DNA from 3 places in the Escherichia marmotae genome. Region 3 is predicted to be linked to each of the others. Evidence: predicted binding sites of a transcription regulator. Region 3 holds the regulator's gene; each other region holds the start of a gene.
What was found. Region 3 encodes PurR, which represses purine synthesis genes. Its sites were predicted from a motif close to CANGCAAACGTTTGCNTG; they were not measured.
Positions count from the first base shown of each region.

Region 1: the regulator PurR is predicted to act here: its motif matches at 1,362-1,379, upstream of rbsD (D-ribose pyranase).
Region 2: the regulator PurR is predicted to act here: its motif matches at 1,243-1,260, upstream of carA (glutamine-hydrolyzing carbamoyl-phosphate synthase small subunit).

Region 1 is NZ_CP025979.1:3,255,441-3,257,716, forward strand. Features, by position in the region: gene rbsA (ribose ABC transporter ATP-binding protein RbsA) at 1-922, opposite strand, end outside; gene rbsD (D-ribose pyranase) at 930-1,349, opposite strand; gene kup (low affinity potassium transporter Kup) at 1,517-2,276, opposite strand, start outside.
Region 2 is NZ_CP025979.1:2,493,250-2,495,525, reverse strand. Features, by position in the region: gene rihC (ribonucleoside hydrolase RihC) at 1-35, shown strand, start outside; gene dapB (4-hydroxy-tetrahydrodipicolinate reductase) at 202-1,023, shown strand; gene carA (glutamine-hydrolyzing carbamoyl-phosphate synthase small subunit) at 1,480-2,276, shown strand, end outside.
Region 3 is NZ_CP025979.1:734,165-736,440, reverse strand. Features, by position in the region: gene C1192_RS03960 (MFS transporter) at 1-160, opposite strand, end outside; gene cydH (cytochrome bd-I accessory subunit CydH) at 326-415, opposite strand; gene purR (HTH-type transcriptional repressor PurR) at 714-1,739, shown strand; gene punR (DNA-binding transcriptional activator PunR) at 1,736-2,276, opposite strand, start outside.

The DNA of each region.
Region 1 (2,276 bases), 2.2 Mb from region 3:
AACCGCTGGTGCGCGGCAGTGCGCCGTAGAGCACTTTCATCAGTTCGGTGCGGCCGGCGCCCATCAAACCAGAGACGCCGAGAATTTCACCTTTACGTAGGGTAAAAGAGACATCGTTAACGCCAGGTCCGCAGAGATTATCAACTTTCAGACGGATATCTCCCGGCGCTTTTTCCAGGTGTGGATATTGTTCTTCCAGTTTGCGGCCCACCATCATCTCAATCAGCGAATCTTCGGTTAGTGATGCCACTTCACGCTCGGCAATAAATTGCCCGTCACGAAAAACCGTAACGTCATCACAAATCTCGAAGATTTCTTTCATACGGTGGGAAATATAGACAACGCCGCGCCCTTGCAATTTCAGCTCGCGAATGACGCGGAACAGGGATTCGGTTTCGGTATCGGTCAGCGCATCGGTCGGTTCATCCATAATGATAACTTTCGACTCAAAGCTTAATACCTTCGCGATTTCAACCATCTGCTGGTCACCGATGGAAAGATCGCCCACCAGCTTGTCGCTTTTAAACCGCAGATTAAGTTTAGCCAGCAATTTATCCGCTTCGGCATACATGGTTTTCCAGTCAATTTTGCCAAAACGATTCACAAACTCTCGGCCGAGGAAAATATTTTCCGCAATGGTCAGTTGCGGGATCAGATTCAGTTCCTGGTGGATAATGCCAATTCCAGCTTCCTGAGAAGATTTCGGCCCGGTAAACGTCGTTTCTTTGCCCAGCCATAAAAGCGTACCGGCATCACGGGTATAGATACCGGTAAGCACTTTCATCATGGTGGATTTACCCGCGCCATTTTCACCTACCAGCGCCATCACGCGACCCGGATAGACATTTAGCGCGGCTCCCGAAAGCGCTTTTACGCCCGGGAAGGCTTTATCGATACCTTTAAGCTGTAGTAATGCTTCCATGGCGGCCTCAGAACGTCACGCCAGCACAGAGAATGATATTCGCATACGGGGAACACTCCCCGCTGCGAATTACCGCCTGACTGTTTGCGGTTTGTTGTTTGAATTGTTCATGCGTGATGTAACGAATTTCAATGAAATTTTCCTGGTGTTTTTGCAGCGTCTCAAGATGTGAGAGCAACGTTTCGTGGAGTTGCGGATTATGTTGTTTGATCTCTTCCGCGATAATGGCAGCCTCGACCTGCATTTCACTTGTGACGACGCCCAGCACCTGCATAAAAGAAGGTACGCCCTGGGTTAATGCCATATCGATACGCGTTGTACTTTTGGGGATAGGTAAACCAGCATCACACACCACCAGCGTATCGGTATGCCCCAGGCGGGAGATCACCGACGAAATACCTGAATTAAGAACGGCGCCTTTTTTCATTTTTTTCTCCATCAGCGAAACGTTTCGCTGACCCGCAGTTTAATCCCGTCTAATTAAGGAAAACCATCGCGACGTTGCAGAAATGTGATCAACATCGAAACGTTTTATATCGAGAGCAAACAATGAAAATAAAAACGCCCCCTTATGGAGAAAGGAGGCGTCTGGGGTTAGATCTCGACCTGTGTACCCAACTCGATAACCCGGTTTGGTGGGATTTCAAACTGATCCGGAGCGCGCAACGCATTACGTTGCAACAGCAAATACAGCTTGCCGCGCAAACGTAAGTACCACGGACGTTTGCCGAGGATCAGTGATTCATGTGACATAAAGAAGGACGTTTCCATCATTCGACAACTTAACCCTTCCAGACCACAGCGGTGGAAAACTTCTTCTACGTTTGGCGTTTCCCGCCAGCCGTAACTTGCCACCACGCGCCAGAAAGTAGGCGACAGTTGTTCAATCTGTACCCGACGGACGTTATGGACATATGGCGCGTCTTCAGTACGCAGAGTTAACAGAATAACCCGCTCGTGCAATACCTTGTTATGTTTGAGGTTATGCATTAGAGCAAAGGGAATGACATTGATTGCGCGCGACATATACACCGCAGTTCCGGGCACACGAACAGGCGGTGATTTCTCCAGCGAAGCAATCATCGCCTCCAGAGAGTTACCATGTTCATGCATCCGCCGCAGCAGGCGGAAACGCTCACTCTTCCAGGTGGTCATCACGATAAACATCACCGTACCGAGGCTCAATGGCAACCAGCCACCGGAGAGCAGTTTATCGAGGTTAGCGGTAAACAGTGGGATATCAACACACAAGAAGGCAATCAGAATCAGCGTAACAAAATACTTATTCCAGTGCCAGTTCTGGCGCGCCACGGTAGTTGAAAGAATAGACGTCAGTACCATAGTTCCGGTAACT
Region 2 (2,276 bases), 1.8 Mb from region 3:
AGTGGGTGGCTGAGGTGCTGACCCTGGCACCATAACCTGTCACATATTATCGGCATGTAGTCATTTACTGACTCATGCCTTTCACTGATATCCCTCCCTGTTTATCATTAATTTCTAATTATCGGCGTTTTTGGCTGGCGGCGTAGCGATGCGCTGGTTACTCTGAAAACGGTCTATGCAAATTAACAAAAGAGAATAGCTATGCATGATGCAAACATCCGCGTTGCCATCGCGGGAGCCGGTGGGCGTATGGGCCGCCAGTTGATTCAGGCGGCGCTGGCGTTAGAGGGCGTGCAGCTTGGCGCGGCGCTGGAGCGTGAAGGATCTTCTTTACTGGGCAGTGACGCCGGTGAACTGGCTGGAGCCGGAAAAACCGGCGTTACCGTACAAAGCAGCCTGGATGCGGTAAAAGATGATTTTGATGTGTTTATTGATTTTACCCGTCCGGAAGGCACGCTGAACCATCTGGCATTTTGTCGCCAGCATGGCAAAGGGATGGTGATTGGCACGACGGGTTTTGATGACGCAGGCAAGCAGGCGATTCGTGATGCCGCCGGGGATATTGCGATTGTCTTTGCCGCCAACTTTAGTGTCGGCGTTAATGTGATGCTTAAGCTGCTGGAGAAAGCCGCTCAGGTAATGGGTGACTACACGGATATCGAGATTATTGAAGCACATCACAGGCATAAAGTGGATGCGCCGTCGGGCACTGCGCTGGCGATGGGAGAGGCGATTGCCCATGCACTGAACAAAGATCTGAAAGATTGCGCAGTTTACAGCCGTGAAGGTCATACCGGTGAACGAGTGCCAGGCACCATTGGTTTTGCCACCGTCCGTGCCGGCGACATCGTTGGCGAACATACCGCCATGTTTGCCGATATTGGCGAACGTCTGGAGATTACGCATAAGGCTTCCAGCCGCATGACCTTTGCTAACGGCGCGGTAAGATCGGCTTTGTGGCTGAATGGCAAAGAAAGTGGGCTTTTTGACATGCGAGATGTGCTTAATCTCAATGCGTTATAACAACAAAACATTAGAGTTGATGCAAAAATAACACATCTAACTTTATAATTATAAAGGGCTTTAAATTTTAGCCCTTTTGTTTTGATTGTTCTTATTGTTAATTTGTGTGAGTTGCTAAAAATATCATGTTTTGTTGATGATTTTTGTTGTTTTAATGTAAATTTTGACCGTTTGGTCCGCTTTTTATCTGACGAAATTGGTTTTATACATTCTTCTCTCTGCGCAAGCGTTTTCCAGACTATGTTAGATGATATTTTTGCCGCTTAATGCCATCAAAATATGTGTGATGCATAAAATCATATAATAAATACCGCGATTGAGTTGACTTTTAGCTTCCATATCTCCAGAATGCCGCCGTTTGCCAGAAATTCGTCGGTAAGCAGATTTGCATTGATTCATGTCATCATTGTTAATTAATATGCAAATAAAGTGAGTGAATATTCTCTGGAGGGTGTTTTGATTAAGTCAGCGCTATTGGTTCTGGAAGACGGAACCCAGTTTCACGGTCGGGCCATAGGGGCAACAGGTTCGGCGGTTGGGGAAGTCGTTTTCAATACTTCAATGACCGGTTATCAAGAAATCCTCACTGATCCTTCCTATTCTCGCCAAATCGTTACTCTTACTTATCCCCATATTGGTAATGTCGGCACTAATGACGCCGATGAAGAATCCTCCCAGGTACATGCACAAGGTCTGGTGATTCGCGATCTGCCGCTGATTGCCAGCAACTTTCGTAATACCGAAGACCTCTCTTCTTACCTGAAACGCCATAACATTGTGGCGATTGCCGATATCGATACCCGTAAGTTGACGCGTTTACTGCGTGAGAAAGGCGCACAGAATGGTTGCATCATCGCGGGCGATAACCCGGATGCGGCGCTGGCGTTAGAAAAAGCCCGCGCGTTCCCTGGGCTGAACGGCATGGATCTGGCAAAAGAAGTGACTACTGCTGAAGCCTATAGCTGGACACAAGGGAGCTGGACGCTGGCTGGCGGCCTGCCGGAAGCGAAAAAAGAAGACGAGCTGCCGTTCCATGTGGTGGCCTACGATTTCGGTGCTAAGCGCAACATCCTGCGGATGCTGGTGGACAGAGGCTGCCGCCTGACTATCGTTCCGGCGCAAACGTCTGCTGAAGACGTGCTGAAAATGAATCCGGACGGCATCTTCCTCTCGAACGGTCCTGGCGACCCGGCTCCATGCGATTACGCGATTACCGCCATCCAGAAATTCCTCGAAACTGACATCCCGGTATT
Region 3 (2,276 bases):
TCACACCAACCGCATAGGCACTGATTAACATTCCGGCAGCAGGGATCGAGACATCCACACCGCGCGCAATGACGGGCAACAGGCCCATTGGCGAGAACTCCGTTGTCCCGATACCAAACGCGCCAATCGCCAGCGCCAGCAACGGATAGTTAATTTTCATGCCTAATCTCCACCTCTTCGCGTCATCACGCGATGTTCATCAAAGTGGCGAAAGCATGACATCAATCACAAAAGAATGAAAATAACAAAAAGAGAAAACACTTTTGCCATTTTGCTAACAAAGAGGAGAGAGATGCGAGGGAGAACGCGCTCCCTCGAGGGGAAATCAGTGCAGCGCGGCAGTCAAACCCACTGCCACGATCAAACCAAGAACGATAATGGTTGTTACCAATGAAAATTTAAGGTCGATGCTCATCAAGTTTTCTCCTTTTTTATTACCACACAAAAAATGATATTACTCATTTTTACACAGTGTGATGAAAAAATCTCCCGGCATTTATAATGATAAGTGTTTTTACTACTTCCCCTTTTCATCAAGATCGGCCAAAATTCCACGCTTACACTATTTGCGTACTGGCCATTGACCCCTTCCTGACGCTCCGTGTCATTTTTCCGGCGTACCGCAACACTTTCGTTGTGCGTAAGGTGTGTAAAGGCAAACGTTTACCTTGCGATTTTGCAGGAGCTGAAGTTAGGGTCTGGAGTGAAATGGAATGGCAACAATAAAAGATGTAGCGAAACGAGCAAACGTTTCCACTACAACTGTGTCACACGTTATAAACAAAACGCGTTTTGTCGCGGAAGAGACTCGTAACGCTGTGTGGGCAGCGATTAAAGAATTACACTACTCTCCTAGCGCGGTGGCGCGTAGCCTGAAGGTTAACCACACCAAGTCTATCGGTTTGCTGGCGACCAGCAGCGAAGCGGCCTATTTTGCCGAGATCATTGAAGCGGTAGAAAAAAATTGCTTCCAGAAAGGCTACACACTGATTCTGGGCAATGCGTGGAACAATCTTGAGAAACAGCGGGCCTATCTGTCGATGATGGCGCAAAAACGCGTCGATGGCCTGCTGGTCATGTGTTCTGAGTATCCGGAACCATTGCTGGCGATGCTGGAAGAGTATCGCCATATCCCGATGGTGGTGATGGACTGGGGCGAAGCAAAAGCGGACTTTACCGATGCAGTTATCGATAACGCTTTTGAAGGCGGCTACATGGCCGGGCGCTATCTGATTGAACGCGGTCATCGCGAAATTGGCGTTATTCCTGGTCCGCTGGAGCGCAACACCGGCGCTGGCCGTCTGGCGGGTTTTATGAAAGCGATGGAAGAAGCCATGATCAAGGTGCCGGAAAACTGGATTGTGCAGGGTGACTTTGAGCCTGAATCGGGTTATCGCGCCATGCAGCAAATCCTGTCGCAACCGCACCGCCCTACTGCTGTCTTCTGTGGCGGCGATATCATGGCTATGGGCGCACTTTGCGCCGCTGATGAAATGGGTCTGCGCGTACCGCAAGATATTTCGCTGATCGGTTATGATAACGTGCGCAACGCCCGTTATTTTACTCCGGCGCTGACGACTATCCATCAGCCAAAAGATTCGCTGGGCGAAACGGCGTTCAACATGCTGTTGGATCGTATCGTCAACAAACGCGAAGAACCGCAGTCAATTGAAGTTCATCCGCGGCTTATTGAACGCCGCTCCGTGGCTGACGGTCCGTTCCGCGACTATCGTCGTTAATCATCCGTTGCGGGAGTCTCTTCCGGCTCCCGCAGCCATTCCTTATTCAGCGTCTCGCTATCACCGAGATACTCCAGCAGCCAGGTTAACGCAGGCGACATATCATTCTGCTGCCAGGTCAGACAACATGCCGAATCAGGGAATGGATTTTCCAGTTCTAATGCTACCCACTTCCCCTCGTTCAGCCACGGTTTAGCGAAATGGGTCGGCACCATGCCAATGCATAACCCGGCCGAGATACAGGTTGCCGATGATTCCCAGTCCGGGACAACCAGGCGCTTTTGGTTATCGAGCAGCCAGGTAATACGTTTGGGCAGCGTCCGTGACGTGTCTTCGCGCACCAGTGACGGCCAGTTGCGCAACGTATCATCGCTGAACGGCCCATTCATCGACGCAAGCGGATGGTGGCGGGCAACAACACAACTCCAGCTCAACATTCCCATATCACGGAAGGCGTAACGCCCACCTACCGGAATCGCCCGTGTCGCACCAATCGCCAGTTCCACACGTCCGTCGGAAAGCGCATCCCAGACACCG